DNA from 4 places in the Arthrobacter citreus genome. Region 4 is predicted to be linked to each of the others. Evidence: riboswitches for the same ligand, from Rfam matches in the RefSeq annotation. Region 4 holds a riboswitch; each other region holds the start of a gene.
The links. A riboswitch is a leader RNA that binds a small molecule or an ion and turns the genes downstream of it on or off. The one in region 4 is predicted to bind S-adenosylmethionine.
Positions count from the first base shown of each region.

Region 1: linked by a shared signal. The riboswitch ahead of AAE021_RS06715 (ABC transporter substrate-binding protein) and the one ahead of AAE021_RS14830 (LLM class flavin-dependent oxidoreductase) in region 4 are both predicted to bind S-adenosylmethionine.
Region 2: linked by a shared signal. The riboswitch ahead of AAE021_RS11940 (ABC transporter substrate-binding protein) and the one ahead of AAE021_RS14830 (LLM class flavin-dependent oxidoreductase) in region 4 are both predicted to bind S-adenosylmethionine.
Region 3: linked by a shared signal. The riboswitch ahead of AAE021_RS00400 (hypothetical protein) and the one ahead of AAE021_RS14830 (LLM class flavin-dependent oxidoreductase) in region 4 are both predicted to bind S-adenosylmethionine.

Region 1 covers NZ_CP151657.1:1,465,743-1,472,679, reverse strand. The annotation lists gene AAE021_RS06725 (SMP-30/gluconolactonase/LRE family protein) at 1-382, opposite strand, end outside; gene AAE021_RS06720 (ABC-F family ATP-binding cassette domain-containing protein) at 607-2,199, shown strand; SAM riboswitch class IV at 2,391-2,508, shown strand; gene AAE021_RS06715 (ABC transporter substrate-binding protein) at 2,819-4,459, shown strand; gene AAE021_RS06710 (ABC transporter permease) at 4,456-5,490, shown strand; gene AAE021_RS06705 (ABC transporter permease) at 5,487-6,359, shown strand; gene AAE021_RS06700 (ABC transporter ATP-binding protein) at 6,356-6,937, shown strand, end outside.
Region 2 covers NZ_CP151657.1:2,579,519-2,586,455, reverse strand. The annotation lists gene AAE021_RS11955 (ABC transporter ATP-binding protein) at 1-232, opposite strand, end outside; gene AAE021_RS11950 (ABC transporter permease) at 246-1,139, opposite strand; gene AAE021_RS11945 (ABC transporter permease) at 1,178-2,137, opposite strand; gene AAE021_RS11940 (ABC transporter substrate-binding protein) at 2,140-3,819, opposite strand; SAM riboswitch class I at 3,915-4,005, opposite strand; gene AAE021_RS11935 (hypothetical protein) at 4,146-4,667, opposite strand; gene AAE021_RS11930 (hypothetical protein) at 4,781-5,143, shown strand; gene AAE021_RS11925 (hypothetical protein) at 5,667-5,981, opposite strand; gene AAE021_RS11920 (excalibur calcium-binding domain-containing protein) at 6,025-6,396, shown strand; gene AAE021_RS11915 (alcohol dehydrogenase catalytic domain-containing protein) at 6,486-6,937, opposite strand, start outside.
Region 3 covers NZ_CP151657.1:85,969-92,905, forward strand. The annotation lists gene AAE021_RS00385 (3-hydroxyacyl-CoA dehydrogenase family protein) at 1-704, shown strand, start outside; gene AAE021_RS00390 (MerR family transcriptional regulator) at 706-1,518, opposite strand; gene AAE021_RS00395 (tyrosine-protein phosphatase) at 1,622-2,359, shown strand; gene AAE021_RS00400 (hypothetical protein) at 2,313-2,699, opposite strand; SAM riboswitch class IV at 2,715-2,851, opposite strand; gene AAE021_RS00405 (NAD(P)-dependent alcohol dehydrogenase) at 2,990-4,036, shown strand; gene AAE021_RS00410 (LLM class flavin-dependent oxidoreductase) at 4,121-5,140, opposite strand; gene AAE021_RS00415 (RBBP9/YdeN family alpha/beta hydrolase) at 5,238-5,789, shown strand; gene AAE021_RS00420 (ATP-dependent DNA ligase) at 5,800-6,879, shown strand.
Region 4 covers NZ_CP151657.1:3,219,067-3,226,003, reverse strand. The annotation lists gene AAE021_RS14850 (ABC transporter permease) at 1-582, opposite strand, end outside; gene AAE021_RS14845 (aliphatic sulfonate ABC transporter substrate-binding protein) at 582-1,634, opposite strand; gene AAE021_RS14840 (ABC transporter ATP-binding protein) at 1,763-2,584, opposite strand; gene AAE021_RS14835 (alpha/beta hydrolase) at 2,954-3,727, shown strand; SAM riboswitch class IV at 3,798-3,913, shown strand; gene AAE021_RS14830 (LLM class flavin-dependent oxidoreductase) at 3,950-5,365, shown strand; gene AAE021_RS14825 (alpha/beta fold hydrolase) at 5,507-6,124, shown strand; gene AAE021_RS14820 (MerR family transcriptional regulator) at 6,151-6,921, opposite strand; gene AAE021_RS14815 (MFS transporter) at 6,908-6,937, opposite strand, start outside.

The DNA of each region.
Region 1 (6,937 bases), 1.8 Mb from region 4:
CGATCACACCGCTGTCCTGCATATCGCCGGAGTAGTCGTAGCCAATGCCGTTGACGTAAATGTTCCCGGAGGGATGCACGGCAATTTCGTTCCAGGGGAATTCGGAAATGCCGCGCAGGTCAGCAACGGGAACCAGGCCCGCATGCGGGACTTCGAGCAGGACGGAGCCCTCGGCGCCGGAAACGACCGCCATGCGCCCGTCCGGAAGCCAGTCAAAGCTGATGGGGAAGGACGGCACTGAGCTGACCCGCCGTACGTTTCCGTCCGCGTCCAGGGCGGAGATGGTGCCGGCAATCCAGTCAGCAAACCACAGCTCGTTTCCGTGCCAGCGGGCTGATTCCCCCATGCCCAGCCCGGACGCCAGCGTTGTCGCTTCAGCCATGGTGAACACCTCTTTCAGTGCGGAAGGGCGGTTGAAAATTGGAGCTGGTTCTCAGTATGCAACCCCGGCCGCGCCCCGGAACAGGGTCAGCGCACTTACCGGAATCAGCGCTCAGCCGCACCGGATAAGATGAGTGGCTGGTCAACGGGCGTAATACTGCCGGCCGGTCCCTCCGGACCGCCGGTGCCGGGCACCAGCTTCATTCCCGAAAGGACACTCCCCGTATGAGCCTGATCCGGCTGCAGGACGTCAACGTTGGCTACGACAAAACCCAGATCCTGCGCGAGGCTTTCTTCCGCCTTGAGCCGAAGGACCGGGTTGGCCTCATTGGCAAGAACGGTTCAGGCAAGTCCACGCTGCTGAAGCTGATCCTGGAACAGATAGAGCCGGACTCCGGCACCGTTTCCGTGGACCAGGGACTGAAGATCGGTTACTTTTCGCAGTTCTCGGAGCTGAACGGTGAGTCCACCATCACCGAAGTGCTGGATGCCCTGTTCGTGGAAATCAAGGCCGTTGAAGCGGAGCTTGCCGCCATCGACGAGACTCTCGGAACCGACCCCGCCCCCAAGGTCATGGATAAGCTCATTGGCCGCCAGGCTGAACTGTTCGAGGCCATGGACCGCCTCGACGGATGGGACTATCCGCGCCGGATCGACGCCGCGCTGACCACTCTGGGGTTCAGCGACGCACACCGCACCTGCCCCATCGATGCCCTCTCCGGCGGCTGGCGCAACCGTGCGGCCCTGGCGAAAATCCTGCTCGAGGCACCGGATGTGCTGCTCCTGGATGAGCCCACCAACTATCTCGACGTTGCCGGCGTCGAGTGGCTGGAAGGCTGGTTCCGCGACTTCCGGGGCGCCGCCGTCATCGTCTCCCACGACCGGAAGTTCCTGGACGCCGTGGTCACCCGGATCATCGAGGTGGAGAACTACCACCTGCATGAATACCCCGGGAACTTTGCCGAATACGTGATCCAGAAGCAGTTCCGGCTCAAGGCGCTGGAGTCCCAGTTTGTGCATGAGTCCGAGCTGCTGGCCTTTGAGGCCGAGGGCATCTCGGACCGGCGTGAAGCCGCCAAGGCCGGCAGCGGAGCACTGGACGGCAAGCTCGCCAAGATCAAGAAGGCCCGTGCCCCGCGGCCCGTGGACCAGATCATCACCGAGATCTACGGCGGACTGCATGTGAAGGACAACCTGTGCCGGGTGGAGTCCCTGGAAAAGTCCTACGGGGACAAGACCCTGTTCAGCGGACTGAGCTTCGAGATCCGGCGCGGCGACCGCCTGGTGGTGCTCGGCTCCAACGGCAGCGGAAAAACCACACTGCTGCGGGTTCTGACCGGTGAGGAGAAGGCCGACGCCGGCAAGGTCGCCTGGGCGAACGGGGCCAGGATGGTCTCCTACAACCAGGTCCTGGCAGAGCTCGACGACGCCGACACCGTCACCCATGCGGTCAACGCCATGCCGAATTCCCTGGCCCTGACCGCCACTAAGAAATCGGTCAACCGGTTCCTGACCATGTTCCAGTTCTCCGAAGCGGACCTGAAGCAGAAGATCGGCAACCTGTCCGGCGGGCAGAAAGCGCGTGTGGCGATGGCCCAGTGCCTGCTCTCCGGCGCCTCGGTGCTGCTCCTCGATGAGCCCACCAATCACTTGGACCTCTCCAGCACGCAGGTGATGGAACGGGCGCTGCTGCATTTCCCCGGTGCCGTGGTGGTGGTCAGCCACGACCGGTTCTTCACCGACAAGATCGCCAACCGGCACCTGGTGTTTGGCGCAGACGGCGCCGCTCCCGGTGAGATCGACCTCAGGGTCGCGTAATACACCCGCCGGTCCGGCTGCAGTAGGCCCGGACCGGCGGCGTGCCGGCTCCGTTTTACCCCGTCCGGCGCCTTACGCAGTGTTACCTGCGTGTGCCGTCATATGGCCGCAACAGCGTCATATGACGGGGACTTACCCCACACGACGTCCTCTGCGCACAAACCTTCCTCCTGCCCTAGCATGGAGTCAGCAATCAAGAGTTCCAGCCATCGGCCCTGGCCGGCTGGACAGCAACCCTCTCGTCGTAGCGGGGTGCTCCAGGTGATGATTCGGCCGGCGGGCACCTGCCCGGCCCGGCAAGTACGGCGTCTCCGCTGCCCCGGCAGCGCCCCCGGGGCGCCATGACCCGTAGAGGCACGCCCGATGAATCGATGTCCCCGCTCCACCAGCTAGGTTTCGAACCAAGCCGTTAGGCTTCCCCTGCCCGGCTTCCCCTGCCCGGCTGCGATGTGCCCGGCCGCGATGCCCGGCCGCACACCTTCGCCACCGCCGTGCTTTTCCCTGCCCTGCGCTTTTCCCTGCCTGCGCCTTCCCCTACCCGTGCTTTGCCCTGCCCACGGGCCACCCGTCTCTGCCGGCCGGAATCTGCTTTCGGCCCCTCCCTCGAGAAAGTAGCGCCATGAAACTCACCCGCAAACATCCGGTGCCCGTCCGCGCTGTACCCCTGCTGATCCTGTCCGTGCTGACCGCGGTCCTCGCATCCGGCTGCAGCCAACCGGGCAACGCCTCCGAATCCAGCGACAAGCACGGTGGCGAGGTGGTCTACCTCGACGCCGAACTCTCCTCCAACACGCAGCTCCAGAGCAGCGGCACCTGGCAGGACAGCGCCTACATCCAGAACATCACGGACCGGTTGATCTACCGGGACCCCGAAACACTGGAGCTGAAACCGTGGATCGCCGAGGAATGGACCGTCAGCGATGACGGACTCACTTACACGTTCGTGATCCGGGAGGGCGTTACCTTCAGTAACGGCCAGGTCCTGGACGCCCAGGCGGTCAAGCGCAATCTGGACTGGCAGGCCGCGGGGGACAGCGAAAAGGGCATCCCGGCCAATAACTGGTTCCCCAAAGTGTCGGCGGTAACGGCCGACGACGCGTCCCGGACCGTTACGGTGCAGCTTACGGCCCCGCACGCCCCCTTCCTTAACGTGCTGTCATTCTGGCGGACCAGCCTGGTCGCTGATGAAACGATCAACGCACCGATTGAAGCCCAGTCCCAGTTGACCGGCATCATCGGCAGCGGCCCCTTCACTGTGGAATCCGAAAAGTACGGCGAGGAAATCGTCTTGGCCCGGCGGGACGGATATGCATGGGCCCCGCCCGGCCTGGAGAACCAGGGCGAGGCATATCTGGACCGCATCACCATCATTCCGGTGACCGAAGACAGCGTGCGGCTTGGCTCGCTGCGTGCCGGCGAGGCGGACCTGATCCGTTACATCCAGCCGAGCGAGGAGAAGACCCTGACCGCGGCCGGACTCGAAGTGGTCAGTGTTCAGGGCGTGGGCAACTCCAACGTCTGGGATCTGCGGCAGTCCGCGCCGTTCCTGGATGATGTGCGGGTGCGCCAGGCGCTCCAGCACGGAATCGACCGGGACCAGATCATTTCCGACCTCTATACGGAGAACTGGAACAAGGCCACCAGCATCCTCACTCCCGGGTCCCTGGGGTACAAGGACGAATCGGAAAAGCTGGCGTTTGACCCGGACAAATCCAACCAACTGCTGGACGACGCCGGCTGGACCGGACGGGATGCGGACGGGTTCCGCACCCGCGACGGAGAGAAGCTGCACATCCTCACCTACGTTGACGTTTACGACAGCACGTCCAAACCCCTGTTCCAGCTGATCCAGTGGCAACTCAAGCAATTGGGCGTCAACCTGGAGATTAAGGAAACGGACTACGCCAACTACTCCACCGTGCTGGCCGACCCGGCAGTGGGCGCACGCCGCAACGGCTGGCCGGAAGCGGATCCGATCCGACTCACCGTCAACTATTCCAGCGAGTACCTCAACGCCTTCAACCTGCAGCAGCCCGACGCCGTACTGGACGCCCTGCTGGCCGAGCAGCTGACGGCCACGGACACCGCTGTCCGCAGCGGGATCATCGGCAAAATCCAGGACCACATCATCGATTCCGCATATGCGCTGCCCATTCTCGATGACTCCCAGGTTTTCGCACTGCAGCCCACCCTCCACGGGTTGTCCTTCGGTGCGGAGGCGCGCCCGTCCTTTTACGAGACCTGGACGGAAACCAAATGAGGAACGTGTCCGGCCCCGCTTTCATCGCCGCCCGCATCGGGCAGTCTCTCCTAGTAGTCGCGCTGACCTACGTCTTCGTGTACTTCATCCTCTTCGCTCTGCCGGGCGACCCCATCGGCAGCCGCATCAACAACCCGCTGAACCCCATTCCGGAGGAACAGGCTGCTGCCATTACCGCCTACTACAACCTGGACCGGAGTGCGCTGGAACAGTTTTGGATTTCGGTGACCCGCCTGTTCCAGGGGGACCTGGGCTTCTCGCTCGCCACGGGCAGGCCGGTCGCGGATTTGATCACCCAGGGACTGGGCGAGACGGTGGCACTGGCCGCAGCGGCCCTGGTCCTTGCCCTGGCCCTCTCCCTCCTGATTGCCGCCACCGCCGTTCTGGCGCCATGGAAAGCGGTCCGCCGGCTGGCCGGCGCCTTCCCGGTGCTGTCCCTGTCCACGCCGAGCTTTCTGGCCGGCCTGCTGCTGCTGCAGGTGTTTGCCTATCAGCTCGGCTGGTTCTCCTCCATCCGCGATGAGGGCGCCAAGTCGCTGCTCCTGCCCGCGGTGACGCTGGCGTTCGGTGTCAGCGCACCCATCACCCAGGTGCTCATCCGCGGGCTGCGCAAAGCCTATGGCGATCCTTTCGTCACCGTCCTGCGCGCCAAAGGGGTGCCCGAGAGCCGGATCTTCAGTTCCCACGTTCTGCGCAATGCCTCGATTCCTGCGCTCACCCTGTTTGGGCTTACCGTCGGCGAACTGCTGGCCGGTTCAGTCATTGCCGAGGCCGTGTTCAACCGGTCGGGACTGGGCTTCGTGACGGAGCAGGCCGTCCGGGCCCAGGACGGCCCGGTGGTGCAGGCTGTGGTCATGCTGGTGGCCGTTGTGTTCACCACCATCAATCTCCTCACCGATCTGCTCTATCCGGCCCTTGATCCGCGGATGGCCCGCCGGCGGAACGAGAGACGGCGATCCTCCGGTTTTCCGCCTGCCACTGCGCCGGCAATCGAGCGGCCGTCAACGGCATCGGAGGCTCTGGTCCGATGACTCCGCCACCGACAAAACCGGCTGCCCCGCCGTCAACCCGCAAGGAACGGATCCTCAATAAAGCCCGGACGACGACGCCGGGAGACTGGCTGGCGCTGTGCTTCCTGCTGCTCCTGCTGGCAGCCATAGCGGCTCCGCAGCTGCTGACCCGGTTCGATCCGCTGGAGGCCTCCCAGGGAAACACCCTGCTGGCGCCCACGCCGGCGCATCCTTTTGGCACCGACTACCTCGGCCGTGACCTGCTCGCCCGGGTCATTCACGGAGCCGCCCAAACCATCGGCGCATCCCTCATTGCCGTGGCCATTGGGCTGGGAGCCGGATCGGTGCTGGGACTCGTCGCGGCATACTTCGGGTCCTGGGTGGACACGGTGGTCAGCCGCATTGTCGATGTCCTGCTGTCCATTCCCGGGCTGCTGCTCTCCATGATGGTGGTGGTGGCGCTGGGGTTCGGCACCCTGAATGCCGCGATCGCCGTCGGCATTGCTTCAGTGGCCACTTTTACCCGCCTGATGCGCTCAGAGGTACTGACGGTGCGGAACCTGACCTTCGTGGAGGCCGCCCATCACCTTGGCGCCCGGCCCGCCACGGTGCTGTTCCGGCACGTGCTGCCCAACTCCTACACCGCTGTGCTCTCCATGACGGCCCTGCAATTCGGTTCGGCGATCCTGTGGATCGCCGCCCTCAGCTTCCTGGGCTACGGCACCCCGCCGCCGCATCCCGAATGGGGGCTGCTGGTCTCGGAAGGCCGCGAGTACATTGTTTCATCGCCCTGGCTGACGCTGCTGCCCGGCCTGGTCATTGTCCTAACGGTGCTGTCCATCAGCCGCGTCAGCGCCCTCTTCCGAGACACACGTGAGGTATCCGAATGAACACATCACCGGCACTGGAACTGCGCGGCCTGAGTGTCGCCTACGGACAGGGCTCGTCGGCCGCCAACGTCGTCCACCAAGCGGATCTGCGTCTGGAGCGCGGCCAGACGCTGTCCCTGGTGGGCCAATCCGGCTCCGGTAAGAGCACCCTCGCCCTGGCCGCCGGCGGGCTCCTGCCCGCCAGCGGCCGGATCACCGCCGGCACCGTGCAGGTGGGCGGGGAAGACGTCACGTTTTTCGACCGCAGGCAGTGGCGGCGGCTGCGCGGCACCGGGGTGGGCTACATTCCGCAGGATCCGCTCAGCTCCCTGGACCCCCTGCACACCGTCGGTGCACAGCTGGGGCAGGCACTGCGGCTCCACACCGGCACGCCGGCGGCCTGCATCGCTGCGGAGGCCGCGTCCCTGCTCGCAAAGGTTGGCATCCGCAATCCGGAACAACGGATCCGGTCCTATCCGCATGAGTTGTCCGGCGGCCAGCTGCAGCGTGTGCTCATAGCCATCGCGATTGCCGGCCGGCCGCAGCTGCTGATTGCTGATGAACCTACCTCCGCGCTGGACGTCACCGTGCAGAAAAAG
Region 2 (6,937 bases), 640 kb from region 4:
CGGATTCACCCACTATCGCCACCACTTCGCCGCGGTTCACCGCCAGGTTGACGCCGGCGGCCGCCGGGGCGGCAGCGTTGCCGGTGCGGGCGGAGGCGCGGCCGTACTCGACAGTCAGCCCGCGCACCGAGAGCAGGGCGCGTTCGGAAGAGTCTTCGGGAGTGCCAGCAGGGAAATCGACGGGGGACTCAGTAAGTGGGGCAGCGGGTGACGGGGTGTCTGGGGAGTTCATGCGGGTTCCTTTCTCAGAACCGGAAGCTCTTGAGCAGCTGGCGGCCGACGGCGGCCAGCAGGACCACAGTGGTGACAATGACGAGGCCGGGCAGGGTGGTCATCCACCATGCGGTGCCCAGGTACTGGCGGCCCTCGGCGATCAGCAGTCCCCATTCAGGCTCGGGCGGGGGAGCGCCGAAGCCCAGGAAGCCCAGCGAGGAGACCACGAGGATGGCGGCGCCAAGATCCACGGCGACGAGGGACAGCACCGGTCCGGCGGCGTTGGGCAGCAGGTGCCGGCGCAGGACGGTCCAGTAGGTGCCGCCGGTGAGGAAGGCCGCCTCCACAAATTCCAGGTTCCGCACCCGCAGCACTTCGGCCCGGACCACCCGGGCAAAGGACGCGATGGCGGCGATGCCCACTCCGAGGCCCAGGGACACCGGACCCGGTGCGGACGCGGTGACGATGATCAGCGCGATCAGGAAACCGGGGACCGCGAGCAGGACATCCACCAGGCGCATGGTGACCGCATCGGCGGCGCGTCCGCCGGTGGCGGCCAGAACCCCGATGAGGGTTCCGGCCACGAGCCCGATCAGCACGGCCAGTCCGGCGGTCAGGAACGTCTGCGACGTGCCGTGCACCACGCGGGCAAACACATCCCGGCCCAGGTGATCGGTGCCGAACCAGTGCTCGGCGGTGGGGGCCTGGAATTTCTCCTGCGGAATCCCGCTGATCGGATCCTGTCCGGTGAAGAGGCCGGGAAAAAGCGCCCAGGCTGCGATCAGCAGCACCGGCAGCAGAGTCAGGGCCAGGGCGGGGCGGACACCCGGCGGCCGCCGTCGTCGTGCCGGAGCAGCCGGTAAATCCGCCGGTCCGGACGCCAACGCAGCACCGGCGATGGGTGCGGGAGGAAGGAGGGATGTCATGGGGAGTCCTTGCGCTGTAACAGAGTCGGGAAGCGGTGTCAGGAGGCGAGGGCGGGGGCTGAGCCCTGCCGGGCGCCTTTTAGGATGCGCGGATCCAGCAGCGGGTACAGCAGATCCACGAGCAGGTTGACGGCCACAAACACCGTGGCTGTCAGCAGCACCAGGCCTTGGACCAGGGGCACGTCCTGGGTGGTGACCGCCTGCAGGACCACCGAGCCCAGGCCGGCGCGGGCAAACACTGTCTCGGTGATCACCGACCCGGCGAACAGTGTGCCCACGGTGATGCCCAGGATGGACAGGGCAGGCCCGGCAGCGTTCTGCAGCGCATGCCGGCAGAAGATCCATGCCGGGGACGCACCCTTGGCGCGGAGCACATCGATGAACGGCTGCCGGTACACCTGCTCCACGCTTTTGAGCAGCACCTGCGCCATGGGCGCGGAAACATGCACGGCCAGCACCAGCACCGGCACGGCAAGAGAGAGGAAGGACCCGTCGGGGAACAGCGACAGCACCCCCAGCCGGATGGACAGCAGCTCCAGCAGCACGAGCCCGAGCCAGAACACCGGCACGGCGGAGAACAGCGGCGGCAGATTGGCCAGCGCGCGGCGCAGCACCGGCGACGGCGCCAGAGTGGCCGCTGCCACTACGGCCAGGGCGATGACGACGGCGGCTGCCAGCGCCGAAGCGGCAAGCGCCAGGGTGGAACCGATGGCTCCGCCGATGCGCTCGGTCACCGCTTCGCCCGAGGTCAGGGAGTAGCCGACGTCGCCCTGCAGCAGGGCACCCAGCTGCGACAAATATTGGATCAGCAGCGGCTGGTCATAGCCGTACTGGGCTTTCATGGTGTCGATCGCAGCCTGGTCCACTGCGGAGTCGGAGGTCAGGAAGATGGTGACCGGATCGCTGGGCAGCAGCTGCACCGCCAGGAAAATCAGGGTGTAGGCGAGCCAGACCACCAGCAGGGCCTGCCCGAAGCGGTTCAGGAGATAGCGGGCCATGGTTAGCCGTCCGCTTTCCAGGCGCCCTGGAAGATAGGCGCCGTGCCGGAGGTGAAGTCGATGTGGGTGTTGCGGTGCGCGCCGTACACCTGGACCTCGTCCCAGAGCACCAGGGACAAGGCCTTGTCCACCACGAGTGCCTGCTGTTCCGCGGCCAGGACCTTGTCCCGTTCCGGTCCCGGGGCGGCGGCGCGCTCGGCGGCGAACAGGGCATTCAGTTCCGGGTCCGAGGTGTGCGTCATGGTGTTGTTGGCCGGTTCGAAGATGGGTCCCAGTCCGCCGTAGATGAACTGGCGGGTGCCGAAGAACTCCACCTTTGGGTCGGGCATCGCTGTGGTGAGGAAGGTGTTGTCTCCGGCGCGGTTGTTCAGCTGCACGCCGATCTCCCGCCACTGCTGCTCGACCAGTTCGAAGGCCGGTTTGATCACCACTGAGTTGTTGGAGCTGGTGACGGTGACCTCGAGTTTCTCGCCGTCCTTCTCCCGGATGCCGTCGCTGCCTTCCTTCCAGCCGGCGTCGTCCAGCAGCTGCCGTGCCTTCTCCGGGTTGTAGGCCAGGTCCGCGCTGAGGTCCACGAATCCCGGAGCCTGGTGGTTCAGGACGGACCCGGCCAGGGTGTAGCTGTCGGACAGCACCGTGTCTTTGATGGTCTGCCGGTCGATGCCGACCTGCAGGGCCTGCCGCACGGCCGGATCGGCCAGTTTTCCGCTGCCGGTCCGCACAGCAGCCATGTTTGCGGTGAGGTCCACGCCGTCGGCCGCCAGAACCTGGTTTCCGCTGGAAGCCAGCGCCGCCTCGTCCACCGGCTGCAGGCCGCGCACCAGGTCCACCTGTCCGGACTGTACGGCGCCGGCACGGTGGGCAACCTCGGGCAGGTACTTGATGACCACCTTGTCCAGGTGCGCCTCGCCCGGGTTCTCCGCTCCGTCCGGCGCCCACGCGTAGCCGTCCCGCTTGGCGAGCACGACTTCCTCATCGGGCTTTTCCGATTCGTAGACGAAAGGTCCGGAGCCCGCAATGGACGAGATGGCCGACTGCCCGGCCGCATCCTTCTGCAGCGTGGCCGGTGACACGAGTCCGGCGGTGACGGAGGAGGTGGCGCGCAGGAAGTTGGAGTTCGGGGCGCCCAGCGTGACCAGCACCTGATCCGAGCCGATCACTTCGCTGCTTTGGTAGCCGGCGAAGTCCACGTTCGGCTGGATCTGGGCGGCGGGAACACCCAGGCCGAAGCTGTCCAGGTTTGCTTTCACCGCGGCGGCGTCGAGCGGGGCGCCGTCGCTGAACGTGACGCCGGGGCGGATGGTGAAGGTGAATTCGGTGCTGTCGGCGTTGGCTGAGAAGGCCGAGGCGATCCACGGAACCAGCTCGCCCTTGTCCGGGTCGAAGTAGGTCAGCCGGTCCAGCACCGAGTTGAGCACATTGGACTTCTCGTAAAAACGCGCGGCCTGGGTCTGCCAGTTGTTGATCGGGGTGACCTCCGCGTACACCAGTGTGCCGCCGTCGACCGCTTCACCGGACGCAGCCGGGGAGGTGCCGCCGGCGTTCTGCGTGTTGGCCCCCGATCCGCAGCCGGCCAAAGCCAGCGCACCCACCACCAGCAGCGTTGATATCCGGACTGAGGCGCGGGAGGCAAGGGATGCGCGGTTCGCAAAGGTGCGGGGGAATCGGGCGGAGTCGAGCATGGGATCCTCTCGGGTCGCACCGAGGAACACGGTATTCGAGCACGCCGGAGCCGCCGCTGCACAGTGAGCTGCAGCCATGGCCCAACGGGGAAATGAGTCCATCGGTCCTGGCATGAGCACCGGCCCTCAAAAGGGTGGTTGCTGCGGCGTCAACGAGCCAGGTCTCTCAGCCGCTCTGGATGGTTTGGGTGTCCGTTGGTGAAAAGCGGACAGCACCATGGAAGCGCGGGGGATGGCGGTCCGGCAAGACAATGACGCAGCGTTTCCCTATGCGCCGGGGCATGACGTTTTACTTCGGAAATGTGTCGAGCACGGCGTCATAAACGTCAGCGGCTCGGCCGTGACGGTGCCCTTCCCAACCCCGGGCGGCCGGGCTTGGGGCGGCCGGGTTTCGCCACCGGGCGCTCGCCGGGTGAACGGTAACGAACCCGCCGGCGGGCGTCGCTGAGCAGTTTCACGCCGTCGACCATGGTCCCGCGCAGCTCCATGAGGGCGAACTGATAGCGTTCCGGCGCCCGTGAGGATTCCCGCAGGTAGCGGGTGCACGCGGCGGACATTCGCATCAGCACCTCGGTGTTGGCGGAGCCGCTGCGCAGGTGGGACAGCGTTTCGATGATTCTGTCCCTGGCATCCAGCACCGTGGCGCGGCAGCGTTCCTCGTCGCCGGCTCCGTCGATGAGCCGCGGTTCGATCGCGGCCAGCGGGCGCTTCAGGTGCAGGTCCGTGATGAGCGCGTTCAGGGCTGCGTTTTCATCCCGGCGGTCAATGCCGGCCCGGACACTCCAGCCTGCGGCTGCCCCGAGGATCAGTGACGCGACGGCAAAAAGGGAAACGGCCAGCCAGTCCATAAAGAACCTCCGGAAAGAGCGTTCTTTGACGGTACCCGGGAGCGTGAATACCGGGACAGGGCTGCGGCCTGTTCCGGGCCTGCCAACGGGCACTTCCGGCTACTCTCGGAGACATGGCAATCAGGGGGAACACCAAAACACTTAGTCTCACAGTCACGGCAAAGCGGGCACGTGCCCGCGGGGAGCTGCTGGTGCAGGCCCCCGCGGCCGCGCTTCCGCCGGCCGTGGAGCGCGCCGCGGCAGGACTGGACCGGATGACGCTGACCGGTTTATGGCAGGAACGGGCCGAGTTCTCGGCCGGAACCACGTGGAAGTCCTTCGGCCAGGATATTGTGCTCAGTTTTGAACCGGTGGACGCCGGGACCACCCGTGTGGTGGCCACCAGCACCCCGGTGGTCGCCACAACTTTGCTGGACTACGGACAAAGCAAAGCCGATCTGACACAGATTCTGGGCGCGGTGGCGGCTCAGCTCTAGGCGGTGTTCCGGCTGCGGACTGAAACTGTCCGCATCGCCGCTGCTTCCGGCCTTCCTTCTTGCCTAGCGTGGAGTTTCACGGTGGAGGAGAAGCTGATGGCGATGACAATAGAACTGGCCCGCGTGGTGCACAAAGAACGGTTGGCGGAAGCCGAAATACGGCGCAGGCGGGCTGAGGCCAGACGGCAGGCCAGGGAGCGAAGCGCCCCAGCTGATCCGGTCAGCATGCCCAAGGTGGAGTGGCCGGTTTTTTCGCTGAGGATTGGCCGGTTCCAATTGGTGGGTTTCCGGACGGTGCGGTTGTAAAAGGATTTCTTCGGAACTCTTTCCGGCCCCAATCCTGGATGAATTAGCGTTCCATTAATGGTGCACGTTTTTGTCAGAGAATCCTCTGTTACTCTATGGCTGATGCATTCGCATCTATTTCATGAGGGTATTTTCCTGGGGGACCCATGCTTTTTCGACGTACTTTTTCCGGCCCAATTTCAGCCAGCGGCGGGACGTCGGAACGGCGCCAACGGTCTCAAGGGTTGGCGGTCGCCGGCCTGACAGTGGCGGTCCTGGCTGTTACCGGGTGCGGGGCGGAGGACGCGCAGCCAGCCGCAAAGTCCTCCCCGACGCCGTCGGCAACCAGGAGTGCCACGCCCACCCCGACTCCATCGCCAACTTCCACAGTGGTTGCGGGCAAGTCCTGCGTCGGGGCCGGCACAACGGAAACCGTGAGGACCGCTGCGGGCCCCACCCCCACCCCCACGCCGTCGCCGGTGGTGCCAAAGACTGCCTCTGCTTCGGCCTCTGCCACGAGTACGCCGACGCCCACCTCGTCTGGGGTCTCCATCGCTTTCGTCTGCACCGAGGATGATGACGGCGCCCTGGTGTGGATGGACGAGGACAGCTCGAAAACGGTTCTGGCGAATCGTCAGGGGGCTGCAGACCAGAAGGCCGCAGATGAGTTGGCTGTGGCCCAGGCTGTCGAAGCGCAGCGAATTGCCGATGAGAATGCCGCGGCCGCAGCAGCCGCCGTGGAAGCGCAGCGCCTTGCCGATGAGCAGGCCGCGCAGGCGTACATTCCCCCTGCGCCGGTCCCGGCAGCACCCGCGCCTGCGCCCGTTGCGCCTGAGCCCGCCCCGGCCGACGTCTATTACCAGAACTGCGACGCTGTCCGTGCCGCGGGCGCTGCCCCCATATACGCGGGCCAGCCCGGATGGCAGCCGAAATTCGACCGTGACGGAGACGGCGTCGGCTGCGAATAGCAAAAGCGGATTACCGGGCTGCACGGGCGTTCGGACAATGAGGAGCCCCGGAAATACATCTCTTCCGGGGCTCCCGCCGTGCCGGCTGCTTATTCCTCGAACACAATGACCTGGCGGATGGCCTTGCCGTCCGCCAGGAGGTCCAGGGATTCATTGATTTCGCTGAGCTTTATCCGCCCGGAAATGAGTTCATCCACGGGCAGCTTTCCGTCGCGCCACATCTGCGCATAAATCGGGATGTCGCGCGCCGGCACCGCGGAGCCGAGATAGGACCCGATGATGGTCCTGGCCTCGGCGGTCAGCCCCAGCGGGGCGATGCTGGACCGCGCATCAGGTGACGGCAGGCCCACGGTGACGGTGGTGCCGCCAACCGACGTGGCTGAAACCGCTGTTTCAAAGGCCTTCGGATGGCCGGCGGCTTCAATCACCACCGGTGCCTTGATGCCCTTTTCGGCAATCTCCTGGGGAGTGTAGGCCTCGTCGGCACCCAGTTCCTTGGCCCGGATGAGTTTCTCCGGGTTCGCGTCCACGCCGATGACCT
Region 3 (6,937 bases), 750 kb from region 4:
GCAACCTGGCCAAAAGCGTGGACCGGGGAACGGTTGCCGAATCCCTGGCGGACCTTACGGCCCGCCTGTCCGTCTCCACGGACTACGCTGACTTTGCCGGCTGTGACCTCGTGGTGGAGGCCGTGCCCGAGGATTTCAGCCTCAAGGCCGAGGCGCTGACAGCCGTGGAGTACCAGGTGGCCCCCGGCGCCTGGCTGGCCTCGAACACCTCCTCGCTGTCCATCGCCGAACTCGCCGGTAAACTGCGGCGCCCGGAACGGTTCTGCGGACTGCACTTCTTCAATCCGGTCCCGGCTTCCGAACTGATCGAGGTGGTGCTCGGGCCGCAGACCTCCGTGGAACTGGCCGACGCCGCCTCCACCTGGGTTCGGGAGCTGGGCAAGACGCCCGTCGTCGTGCAGGACGCTCCGGGCTTCGCCAGTTCCCGGCTGGGGGTGACCATCGCGCTGGAGGCCATGCGGATGGTGGAGGACGGCGTCGCGTCTGCCGAGGACATCGACGCCGCCATGGTGCTGGGCTACAGGCACCCCACCGGACCGCTGCGGACCACCGACATTGTGGGCCTGGACGTGCGCCTGGGCATCGCGGAGTATCTCGCCTCCACCCTCGGCCCCCGGTTCGAGCCGCCGCAGATCCTGCGGGACAAGGTGGCCCGCGGCGAACTCGGCCGCAAATCCGGCAAGGGTTTTTTCGACTGGCAGTGAGCTAGCTGAGCTGGGCGCGCGTGACCGGCTGCTGCAGCTCGGTCACCCAATCCGACTGGTCCTCGGACACCGCCCGCACGTACAGCTCCCGGCAGGGACCAGACGGGGTGAACCCGCGGGCGAAAATCTCAGCGTGCACGGCCTGCCAGCTCTCGGCTATGCGTTCCATGGACCCCAGATGCACACCGCACAGGGCTGTCTCGACGGCCGGCAGCTGGACCGCTTCCACGCCGTCCGGCACTTCTCCGGTATAGGCATATCCGGCGAGGATCCGCAGGCCGTCTTCGCCCGCGTCGTACTGTGCCACCGGAGTGTCCAGCGGCGCACCGGTGGGCCCCAGTGCGGCGGCAACGGCGTCAAAGAGTGGGCCGACGACGCCGGGGACCTCGGGCTGCTCGGACACCACCGCGGTGCGGGCGGCGAGCCGGAGGGCGGGCAGGGACTTCTGGATGACTTCGATCTGTGACATGGCATGTTCCTTTTCAATGAGGTGGAGCCTGCGTTCCACGTCGATGAGCCTGGCGGCAGCTGTCCGCTGTTCCTCCTCCACCTCGGCGCGGCGAATCCGCAGCAGAAGGGCGAGGCGCTCCGCGTTGACACCGGACTCGAGCATGGACGCAGTGTCTTCCAGTCCGAAGCCAAGCTGACGAAGTGCAACAATCCGGTGCAGCCTCTCCAACTGCGACGGATCGTAGGAGCGGTAGCCGCTGAACTCGTCCACGTGGGCGGGAACGAGCAGGCCGGCGGCGTCCCAGTGCCGCAGCATGCGGTGGGTCACCTGGCCGATCTGCGCGAATGCTCCGATGGATAACATGCTTCAGTTCTCCCGTCTGCCACAGTGTCAGGGTCAAGACTGTTCGGAATCAAGCTTGTCAGGCTCAAGTATCGCTGGGCCGGGTTCGGCCTAGGCTGGAAGCATGGATATCTGTGTGGACCGCACCGTGACGTGGGAGGGCGCCGCCAACGCCCGTGACCTCGGGGGCATTGCCCTTGCCGACGGCGCGGCTCTGGCCCCGGGCCGGATCTTCCGGATGGGGCGCTCGGAATGGCTGACTGAGAACGGCTGGCGGCAGGCGCATGACGCCGGCGTCCGCACCGTCGTCGACCTCCGGAACGAACCCGAGATCGGCCGCCGGGACACCGATCCGCGGGTTTCCCCCGAAGCCGTTGCCGGCATCACGTTCCTGAACCGGCCCACGCAGGAGGCGAAGGACCCGGAGTTCACCGCGCTGACCGGTCCCTACATGGACTCTCCACGCTTCTACCGGGAAAACCTGCGGCGCTGGCCGGAGAAGATCTCCGCCGTGATGCGCTCCATCGCTGAGGCCGGCGACGGCGCCGTGGTGATCCACTGCTCCGCCGGCCGGGACCGCACCGGCCTGATCGCGCTGCTGCTGCTGCAGCTGGCCGGTGCGGAACCCGAGGCCATCGCCGACGACTATGAGCAGGCCGTCCGGGGCATCAACGCCTTCCACACCACCCAGGTGCACCCGCGTGAAAAGCCGCTGACGGATGACCAGCTTCGCGAACGGGTGGCCGAAGGCCGGAAGGAACTGCTCCGCGCGCTGGACGGGTTCGACGCGGAGCAGTACCTGCTCTCAGCGGGACTTAGCCCACGGGTGCTGGAGCTGCTTCGACGCCGGATGCTGCCCTAACCCGCTGGCAGGGACGCACTCCCTCCGGCGCTGCCAAGGAGAAAAAAGAGCGCCGGGCAGGGCTGTTGAAGCCGCCCGGAACCAGGAGCGTGGAATAGCGGGCGCACCACTGCGCCGCTCCGCCGGAACCTGCCAGCGCCAGTGCCAGGGCGGCCAGGTCATGGAACCACATCAGCTGCTGCCGGCCGTCGACAACCAGCTGGAGCAGGTCAAGATCGATATCGGCGTAGGCCTGGACATCCACCCAGTCGTCAAACCCCGCCGGACCGCCGGAGCGGCTGGCAGGGGTGTTGTGGCCGGGGATGAAGCTGACGCATGAAGTGTCACTGGAAATGCTCACAGTGTGTTCCTTTACGGTTTGTCCTTGCCCGTGCCGGGTGGCTGCAGGCCGCTTCGTCATCCGAACCACCCGCCGAACAGTGGGGTTGGTGTGAGGCCAGTCGGAGCTTTTAGAGCCGGATCTGATCCGGCCGTTGGCCACCTCTCGTGAAGCTGAGACAACCTTAGCGCACGACGGCGACACTGGGAACCGCCGTCGTCATGCGCTTGGTGCGTGACCCCGCGCACTTCATGCATACGCATAGACTTGGGGTTGGGGGACATTCCGCACGACGAAAGAGGATTGGAATAATGCGCGCAGTTGTTTTTGAAAAGTGGCAGACCTTCCCCGAGATCAAGGACGTGCCCCGGCCTGTGCCGGGTCCCGGAGAAGTACTGCTGAAGGTGGCCGGCGCCGGGGCCTGCCACTCCGATGTTGCTCTCTACAAGGACTTCGCCGAAGGCGCGCCCGGGTCCATTCCGCCGGCGTTCATTCTCGGGCACGAGAACTCCGGCTGGGTGGAGGAACTGGGCGAGGGCGTCACCGGTGTCGAGGTCGGTGCCGCCTACCTGGTCTATGGTCCCGTGGGCTGCGGCCGCTGCAAGGCCTGCTCCCGCGGCCAGGACACCTACTGCGAGAACGCAGCCGAGATGCCGTACCTGGGCATGGGCCTGGGCCGCGACGGAGGCATGGCGGAATACATGGTGGTTCCGGTCCGCAATCTGGTGCCCCTGGGCGACGCAGATCCCGTGGCCGCCGCCCCGCTCTCCGATGCTGCGCTGACTCCGTACCACGCGATCAAGACCGCGCTGCCGCATCTCAACGGCGGCGGTAAGTTCGCTCTCGTGATCGGTTTGGGCGGGCTGGGCCAGATGGCGGTACAGATTCTGAAGGCACTGACCGGTGCCACCGTGATCGCCACCGACATGAAGGAAGAAGCCATGGCCAAAGCCGCAGCCAGCGGTGCCATCGTTGTTCCCGGGGGTGAGGGCCAGATCGAGCGCATCCGGGAAATCACCGGAGGACGCGGAGTGGACGCAGCCTTCGACTTTGTGGGCATTGCGCCCACGGTCGCCACTGCCGCTGGTTCGATGGCCGTGCAGTCCAAACTGACCGTCGTCGGCATTGCGGGCGGCGGCTACGAGTGGAACTTCTTCAAGACCCCGTATGAGTCCACCCTGACCAACACCTACTGGGGCACCATCGAGGACCTGCATGAGGTGGTCGACATGTACCGGGCCGGTCAGATCAAGCCCGATGTGGAGCTGTTCACCATGGACCAGGCACTGGACGCCTACCGGAAGCTGGAATCCGGTCAGCTTGCCGGCCGGGCCGTCGTGGTTCCGCACGGCAAGTAACAACCCGGCAGGGCCGACGGCGGTGCCTCCTTCCGGAGAGGGGGCACCGCCGTCGTCGTCCCGGCCCGCAGCCAGCTCGTCCAATTAGCGCCAGCCGGCTGCCGGAGCAACGTGCTTCATGATGTTCTCCAGCAGCTGCGTGTTGTAGTCCACGCCCAGCTGATTGGGAACGGTGATCAGCACGGTGTCGGCGTCCCGGACCGCGGCGTCGCCGGCGAGCTGTTCGGCGATGACGTCCGGTTCTCCGATGTAGCTCTTGCCGAAACGGGCCAGCCCGCCGTCCAGCGTGCCCACCTGGTCCCGGGTATCGGCCAGGGCGCGGAGCCCGAAGTACCGCCGGTCCTCGTCCGTCACCAGCGGAATGACGCTGCGGCTCACGGAAACCCGCGGCGTGCCCTCGTGTCCTGACTCGGCCCAGGCCGAGCGGTACAGGGCTATCTGCTCTGCCTGCAGCTGGTCAAAGGGAACGCCGGTGTCCTCAGTCAGCAAGGTTGAGCTCATCAGGTTCATGCCCTGCTGCCCCGTCCATTTGGCCGTGGCCCGCGTGCCTGAACCCCACCAGATCCGGTTGCTAAGTGAAGGCGACTGGGGTTCCACCGACAGCGTTCCGGAGGTGCCCGTCATCACCGGATCCGCGGGCGCAAGGCCGGCGCCGGCGATGGCGGCACGGAATACGAGGGTGTGTTTGCGGGCCTCATCGGCGTCGGTGTTCCCGTCGGCCGGAACGTAACCGAAGGCCTCATAGCCGCGCAGGGCAGGTTCAGGGGATCCCCGGCTCAGGCCCAGCTGCAGCCGCCCGCCGCTGATCAGGTCCGCGGCAGCTGCTTCCTCGGCCATGTAGAGGGGATTTTCATACCGCATGTCGATCACCGCGGTGCCCAGTTCCAGAGTGCTGGTCCGGGCCGCCATGGCCGACAGCAGCGGGAACGGAGCCGCGAACTGGGGAGCGAAATGGTGCACCCGGAGATACGCTCCGTTGACTCCGAGGTCCTCCGCAGCCACCGCCAGGTCGATGGTCTGCAGCAGCGCGTCACGGGCAGTGCGGACAAAGGATCCCTGCACATCCCGGTAATGTCCAAAGGACAGGAAACCGATGTTCTTCATGTTCAGGCACAGCGCCGGTTCCCGAAGAGATATTCCCCAAAAAAGCATCCCGGATCCGGCACCGGCTGGATACGCGGCGAAGGAAGGCGGAAACAGCATGCACCTGACCATGGTCCCCGGCATTGGCGGTTCCAATGACGCACACTGGCAAAGCCTGTGGCAGGCCGGTGCGGCGGAAATGTCCCGGATTTCGCCGTCGTCCTGGGATGACCCGAACCTGGAAAATTGGCTGGACGCGCTCGACGACGCCGCCGGCCGCCGCGCCGGCGACACCATCCTGGTGGCCCACAGCCTGGGCTGCCTGGCCTCGGCTGAATGGCTGCTGCGCAATCCCGGCGGTGCCCGCGGCGTACTGCTGGTTGCGCCGCCGGACCCGGCCGAACCGGCATTTCCCGACACCGCCGGTTCCTTCCGGGATCCGAGGCTTCAGCCGCTCCCCGTGCCCGGACTCCTGGTGGCCAGCGAAAATGATCCGTACTGCACCCTGCCGGGAGCGCGGCTGCTGGCCGGAGCGTGGGGTGTTCCACTGGTCGACGCCGGCGCACTGGCGCACATCAACGATGAGAGCGGCGTGGGGGACTGGCAGCAGGGACGGAACTTGCTGACCGCGTTTGCCGCCGGGCTGGGCGCAACCGTGTTTCCCGGGTAAGAATGGGCGCATGAGACTTCCGGTCCTGCCGCCCGTGGCCCCCATGCTGGCCAAAGCCGTCAATTCCCTGCCTGAGGGCGAGTATTCCTACGAGCCCAAATGGGACGGTTTCCGTTCCATCATCTTCCGGGACGGGGATGAGCTGGAGATCGGCAGCCGCAACGAAAAACCGATGACCCGCTACTTTCCCGAGCTCGTTCAGTCGCTCAAGGACAACCTGCCCGAGCGCTGCGTGGTGGACGGCGAGATTATCCTGATCAGTGCTTCCGGCGAACGGTTGGACTTCGAAGTGCTGCAGCAGCGCATCCATCCCGCGGCCAGCCGGGTGAAGCTGCTCGCGGAGCAGACTCCGGCGGCCTTCGCGGCTTTTGACCTGCTGGCCCTCGGTGACGACAGCTACCTGGACCGGCCGTATGCGGAACGCCGCGCAGCGCTGGCAGAAGCTCTGGCCGGAGCGCAGGCGCCGGTATACCTCACCGCCGCCACCACCGATCCGGCAACCGCGCAGCGCTGGTTCGGCGAATTCGAGGGTGCCGGTCTGGACGGAATTGTGGCCAAGCCGCTCGGGGATATCTATCAGCCGGGCAAGCGGACCATGGCGAAGTACAAGCATGAGCGGACCGCGGACTGCGTGCTGGCCGGCTACCGGGTGCACAAGAGCGGGCCCGACGCCGTGGGCTCGCTCCTGCTGGGTATTTACAACGACGACGGCGACCTCACCAACGTGGGCGTAGCCGGCGCCTTCAGCATGGCACGGCGGCGGGAACTGTTCACCGAACTGCAGCCGCTCATCTCAGACTCCGCGGACCACCCGTGGACGGCGGACAAGCAGGACGCCGGCACACGCACTCCGCGCAATTCCGAGGGCAGCCGCTGGAGCGGAGACAAGGACCTGTCCTTTGTGCCGCTGCGTCCCGAGCGGGTGGTGGAGGTCAAGTACGACCACATGGAAGGTGAGCGGTTCCGGCACACCGCCCAGTTCCTGCGCTGGCGGCCGGACCGGACACCTGAGTCCTGCACCTATGACCAGCTGGAGGAGCCGGTGAAGTTTGACCTGGCCGAGGTGCTGACCGTTCGGGCCGGGGCGTAGCCACTCCCGTCGGGACGAAGTCAACCGTCCCGGGCCGAAGCCGTCCCGTGCCGGGGAA
Region 4 (6,937 bases):
GTGGCGCAGGGCCAGGGACACGGTGGTGAACACCGGAAAGAACGCGCCGATGGCGATCAAAGTGATTTTTGAGTCCTCGCCAATCTTCAGCCACAGGATCAGCAGCGGCACCCAGGCCAGGGACGGTACGGCGCGCAGCGCGCCGATGGCCGGACCCAACAGGATGTCCGCCAGCCGGGACAGGCCCAGCAGGGCACCCAGTGCCAGCCCCAGCAGGGCGCCGATAGCAAAGCCGATGAGCACCCGCTGAGTGGAAATGGCAATGTGCAGGCCAAGCTGGCCGCGGTCCAAGAGGTCGATGGCCGCGGTGTAAACGGCTGTGGGGGAGGGCAGCTGAACTGCTGTGAAAACGCCGGCGGCCGTGCTCAGCTGCCAGGCCGCGAGCAGGACGGCGGGAACCACGAGGCCCAGCGAAAGCCGCACCCAGCGGCGGGACAGCGCGCCGGCTGCTGCGGCGTCCCGCTGCGGCCCGCCGGGAGCGGGTGCCGGCCCGGTTCCTGCCGCTCCGGTGGCGGCCAGGCCGGCCCGGGATGTGGGAACAACACTGTTTCCCGAGAGGTACGGGTTTCCGATATTCGGCATCAGGACTCCTTGACCGCATCCGGTGCGGCGCTGCGGACGAAGGAGTCGTCAAACAGGCTCTCCAGGGCGGTGTCGATCTTGGCCTGATCCGCGACGTCTCCGGTTTCCACGAGCGTGGGCCCGATCTTCTCCAGTACGCTGCGCTGCGCATCGCCCGGGGCCGGGTCCACGTCGAGGTTGCTGCGTTCGAGCACCACGGTCTGCGCCACGGCCGGGTCCAGGCCGGCGACGTCGGCCAGGATCCGCGCGGTTTCGTCCGGGTTTTCCGCGGCCCAGGCCCGGGCCTTCTCGTAGGCGTTGACCACGGCCTGGGCCTGCTCGGGATCCGCTTCAAGGAAGTCCTCGTTGGCGGCCAGGATGCCGTAGGTGTTGAAGTCCAAATTCCGGTAGATCAGCTTGGCTCCGCTTTGTTCCGCGCCGGCCATGATCGGATCCAGGCCGGCCCACGCGTCCACGGACCCGTTTTCCAGTGCCGTCCGCCCGTCAGCGTGTTGCAGCTGCTCCACGGTGACGTCCGAGAGGCTCAGCCCGGCCTCATCCAGTGCCTGCACCAGGAAGAAGTAGGGGTCCGTGCCCTTCGTGGCTGCCACGGACTTGCCCTTGAGGTCCGCCACGGAGGTGATCTCCGAATCCGCGCCAACCACCAGCGCGGACCACTCCGGCTGGGAGAAGACGTCGATGGCCTTGATCGGGGAGCCGTTGGCACGGTTGAGCAGGGCTGCGGACCCGGCCGTTGACCCGATGTCCACGGCGCCGGACCGCAGGTTTTCGTTCGCCTTGTTGGAACCGGCCGACTGCACCCATTCCACGGTGACGCCGTCCTCGGCGAGGGTCTCCTCCAGCCAGCCCTGGTCCTTGATGATCAGGCTGAGCGGGTTGTAGGTCGCGAAGTCCAGGGTGAGGGTTCCGCCGTCGGCGGCGCCGGCGTTCGCGGCGGATTCACTGTCCTCGCCGGCCACGCAGCCGGTCAGCAGCAGGGAGGCGGCGGCCGCAGCTGCGGCGAGGGCCTTGAGCGGGGAGGGAACCGAGGTGGTGAAGGAACGGCTGTTCATGGGGATTTCTTTCTGGTGGAGGAGAGGGGCCGTGCGGCAAACGGCACGGAAGGGGTGGGGAAGCGTCAAGGGAACGCAACCGGAGGCGCTGTTGGGAAAGAGCTGCCGGGAAGCCGGCGGTGCCGCTGTTAGTGGCGGTCGACGCCGAGGCGGGCCAGGAGCTCGCCGCGCATTCGGGCCAGCTCGGCCGAGGAACGGTCGCGGGGCCGGGCGCCGGGGACGGTGATGACGTCAGTGATGGTGGCTCCGTGTTTCCCGGGCTCTTTGCCGAGAATGATGATGCGGTCCGCCAGCTGGAGGGCCTCGTCCACGTCGTGCGTGACCAGCAGCACGGTGGTGGGGGTGGCCCGGTGCACCGAGAGCAGCAGGTCCTGCATCTTGAGCCGGGTGAGGGCGTCCAGGGCACCGAAGGGCTCATCGAGCAGCAGCACTCCGGGGGTTCGTGCCAGGGCGCGGGCAAGGGACGCACGCTGGGCCATGCCGCCGGAAACGGCGCGCGGGCGGTGTTTGGCGAAGGCCGTCAGTTCCACCAGTTCCAGCAGCTCGGCCACTTTGGCCTTGCCGTGCTTGGCGCTCATGCTCTTGGGCAGGCCCATGGCAATGTTGGCCTGCAGGGTCTGCCACGGCAGCAGCCTCGGTTCCTGGAAGGCGACGGCGCAGCGGTCGTCAATCCCGCGGACAGCAGTGCCGTTGATCAGGACTTCCCCGGTGCTGGCGGCGTCCAGCCCTGCTGCGGCGCGCAGCAGCGTGGACTTTCCGCAGCCGCTGGACCCCAGAATGGCCAGGACCTCGCCGGGGCGGACCTCGAAGCTGATGTCACGCAGCACATGGTGTGCCGCCGGACCGGAGCCAAAGCTGCGGCCCAGCTCGGAAAACGTGACGGGAAGGGCGGAGCCGGCCGGCGCAGCGGGCGGCGCGGCGGCAGGGGACTTTGAAGCCAAGGCGGTCATGTTAACTCTCCATCGGTCCTGGCAGTAGCACCCTACGGAAAACGCCTTGGGCCGGTTACGGCCTCCTGCGGTGTTGTCCTCGATATTGCCGTTCCTCAAGGAGGAGGTACGGCAACCAGGGTTGCTGCGGCTTCACTGATCCAGGTCTCTCAGCCGCTCGGGATGGTCAAGTGCTACTAAACGCGCCATTCGTGAAACGGGCAAGTCCTCCGCGTAATATTTCGCGCCGCTGGTCGTGGGCGGCAGGCAACCGGAGTTGCGTTGTTTTCCGGATTTGCGGTCGGGCGTTGACCCTGTGGAGGAGTGGATCCTAGGCTCCAGGGAAACGGTGCGGCGGGAGCCTGCCGTCGTCCACGCAGGGAGGCAGTCATGGCCGCGTCAGCGTCAGCGTCGGGAAAGGTGCAGTCTGCGGACGGCACGCCTATTGCCTGGGAACGCCGGGGATCCGGGCCGCCGCTGGTCATCGTTGATCCGGTTCTGATGGATCGCCGGACCTCCGTAGCCGCAGGCCTGGCGGAGCTGCTGGCTCCAACCCGGACGGTCTACACGTATGACCGGCGGGGTAAAGGCGAAAGCGGTGACAGTGCGGACTACGAGCCGGGCCGGGAAGTTGAAGACCTCCTGGCCGTCATCGAAGCGGCCGGCGGCGAGGCGGACCTGTATGGGTTTTCATCCGGGGCGGTGCTGGCGCTTATGACCGCAGCGGATTCCCCCGCCGTAACCGGTGTGGTGGCCCTGGAACCTCCGTTGTCTGGCCGCGTGGAGGACACCCCGGACATCCGCGGCCAGCTGCAGGACCTGGTGAATGCGGGGGAACGCGCCGAGGCCGTGCGGCTGTTCCAGCGCTCCATTGGTGTTCCGGAGGAAATGGTTCAGGCGTCGGACGTGGAGGTGTTTGCTCCGGCTGCCCACACGATTGCCTATGACCTGACCCTGAATGCGGAGGCGGACCCGGGCAGCCTGGGCGGCATCCGGGTCCCGGTTCTGGTGCTGGTCAGCGGCGGAAGTGACCCGCGGCTGCACGAATGGGCGCGGGAAACCGCTGAAGCGCTGGCCGATGCCCGGCTGCAGGTGCTCGAGGGCGGGTGGCACGGAGTTCAGGACCAGGTGCTGGCTGAAGCCATTAACGGGTTTTTGGCCTAGCGTCCGGCGGGTTCATATTTGGTCATCGACTTCCCTGCGCTCCGCAGCTGTGCTGATACTGGAGCCGAAGGATCATGAGTCCCAACGCGAAGCTCTGGCTGGTTGGGCGGCAACCCTCTTCTCCGTAGCGGGGTGCCCCAGATGAGGATCCGGCCGTACCGCGCCCGCGGACGGCAAGTACGGCGCTCCCCTGGTGCGTCCCGTTGCGAAAGGTGCACCCATATGTCCGAACAGGACACCCCCTTGACCACAGAGACCGGCCGGCGGCAGATCCGCTTCAACGCTTTTGACATGAACTGCGTGGGCCACCAGTCTCCGGGACTGTGGCGCCATCCGGAGGACCGGTCCTCGGACTACACCGATCTGCGCTACTGGGCCCATTTGGCGAAAACCTGCGAGAAGGGCCTGTTTGACGGCATTTTCCTGGCCGATGTCCTGGGCACGTATGACGTGTACGGCAGTTCCAACGAGGCCACGCTGCGGCAGGGCACCCAGGTTCCGGTGAATGATCCGCTGCTGTTGGTGTCCGCGATGGCCCTGGTCACCGAACACCTCGGTTTTGGTGTCACAGCGGGCACCGCGTATGAGCATCCGTATCCGTTTGCGCGCAGGCTCTCCACGCTGGACCATCTCACCAACGGACGCGTGGGCTGGAACGTCGTCACCGGCTACCTGCCCTCCGCCGCGCGGAACCTTGGCGCTGCAGACCAGCTGGAACACGATGAGCGCTACAACCATGCGGATGAATACCTCGAGGTCATCTACAAACTGCTCGAAGGCTCCTGGGAGGACGGCGCCGTCGTCCGCAACCGCGAAACCGGCGTTTTCACCGACCCGGCAAAGGTCCACGACATCAACCACGAGGGCAAATACTTCACCGTCCCCGGCATCCACATCAGCGAGCCGTCGCCGCAGCGCACCCCGGTGATCTACCAGGCCGGTGCCTCGCCGCGCGGTGTGGCTTTCGCCGCCGAAAATGCGGAGGCGGTTTTTGTCGGAGCGCCCACCAAGGAAAAGCTCAAGGCCACGGTCACCAGGATCCGCGACGCCGCCGAGGCCGCGGGCCGGGACCGGCACTCCATCCGCATTTACACGCTGATGACGGTCATTACCGCCGCCACCGCCGAGGAAGCCGCCGCCAAACACGAGGACTACCAGCAGTACGCCAGCCACGAGGGCGCGCTGGCACTGATGTCCGGGTGGATGGGCGTGGACCTGTCCACCTACAACCTCGACGAACCGCTGGGCAACGTGAAATCCAACGCCATCCAGTCAGCGGCCGGCAACTTCCAGAAACCGAAGGACGACGGCGAACCCTGGACGGTGCGCGACATCGCCGATTCCGTGGGCATCGGTGGATTGGGGCCGCGGATGGTCGGCTCAGGCGCGGAAATCGCCGAGGAAATGATCCGCTGGGTGGAGGAAACCGACGTCGACGGTTTCAACCTGGCCTATGCGGTCACACCGGGCACGTTTGAGGACATCGTCGAGTTTGTGGTGCCCGAACTGCAGCAGCGCGGCGCGTACCGGACCGAGTACACGCCCGGAACCCTCCGCGAGAAACTCTTCGGCCGGGGGGACAAGCTGCCGGCGGAGCACCGCGGCGCCTCGTACCGGCTGAGCCCCGCAGTGCGTTGACCTCACCAACCCTGTTCCCTGGCAGTACGCCGGCGCGGGTCCGGATTACGGGCCGGAGCGTTGACCCTCCCGTGGCCCGCTCCTAGTTTGGAAAGGTGGCGCACATCCGGCGCCTCTTCCCCATGTGAGCAGGAGCCTGCCATGGAACACCCGCCCAGCGCCTCCGGAACCGCTCTCTCCGCCGACGGAACCCGCATCGCCTGGTCCCGGCAGGGATCCGGTCCGCCGCTTGTGATTGTCGACCCGCTCATGGCTGACCGGAGCAGCTCCAGCACTCAGGTCCTGGCCGACCTGCTGTCGGAGAACCACACCGTGTACACCTATGACCGGAGGGGCACCGGCGAGAGCGGGACGGGCGAGGAGTACACGGAGGAGTCCGACGTCGATGACCTGCTGGCCGTGGTGCAGGTGGCCGGTGGTTCCGCCAGCCTGTACGGGTTTGGCTCCGGCGCCTTCCTCGCGCTGCGCGCAGCAGAGGAGTCAGCGGTCATCACCCGGGTGGTGGCGCTGGAACCAGCATTGGCCCTGAACGAGGGCGAGGACGAACTGCTGCTCCTGCAGACGGAACTGGAGGGGCTGGGCGGCGTCTCCGTTCCGGTTCTGGTTCTGGCCGGCAGCACCAGCGGCGACGAAACACAGGACCTGGCCCGCCGTGCCGCGGCAGCCCTGGACGAGGGTGAGTTTCAGCTGCTGGAGGGCGACGCGAGCAGTGTCCCCGACGCGGCGCTCGCTGATGCCATCGGCTCCTTCCTGAGCTGAGGCCGTGGGGCGCCAACCGGTGGAGCTTAGCCGGCACTCTCCAGTCGGGCCGTGATTCGGGCCAAGGCAAGCTGCTGGGCGGAATTGAGTGCGCTGTGCCGGTACTCGTCGAAAACTGCCGCAACAGCCGATTCATCCGCAAAGAGGGGCGTTTCCGAACCTGCCAGCGCCGCCTTGACCGGCCCGGCGACGGTTTCCATAAATCCGGCAACCAGGCGCTCCAGGTCTTCGGCGGGGGTCTCCGGCGTGAGTGCGGCGAAGCCCGCGTAAAACTGCAGCACCTGTTCGGCCAGGTCCGGGGAGCTCATTTTCTTGTACACCTGCGTGAGCCCGTCAAGACCCTCCTCGCCGGCAAGATGTGCGAGGAGCACCGCCTGCTCGCGGTCCATCCGGCGTACTGACGGCGGCGCCGAGGCGGCAAAAGAATCGACAATAAGGGCCAGCTCCGGCGGCAGATCCAGTGCCTGTGCCGTCCGCAGGCCGCTGATCAGGCGTTTCTGCTGCTGCAACCGTGCCAGCTCCGCGTCGATGCCTTCCTCCAGTTCATCAAGGAGCGCGGCCGGACCTGCCCCGCCGCGGTGTACGCCGTCATCGTCCAACAGCTCCCCCATTGCATCCAGCGGAATTCCGATGGCGGCCAGGCGCTTAATGCGCAGGAGGCGGATCAGATCCCTGGCGTCGTAGCTGCGGTAACCGTTGTACCCGCGCTCCGGTTCGGGCAGCACGCCAAGCTGGTGATAATGCCGCAAAGCCCGCACCGTCACTCCGGCCAGCGCAGCCAGCTCACTGCTTTTCATGGGCAACCGTCCTCTC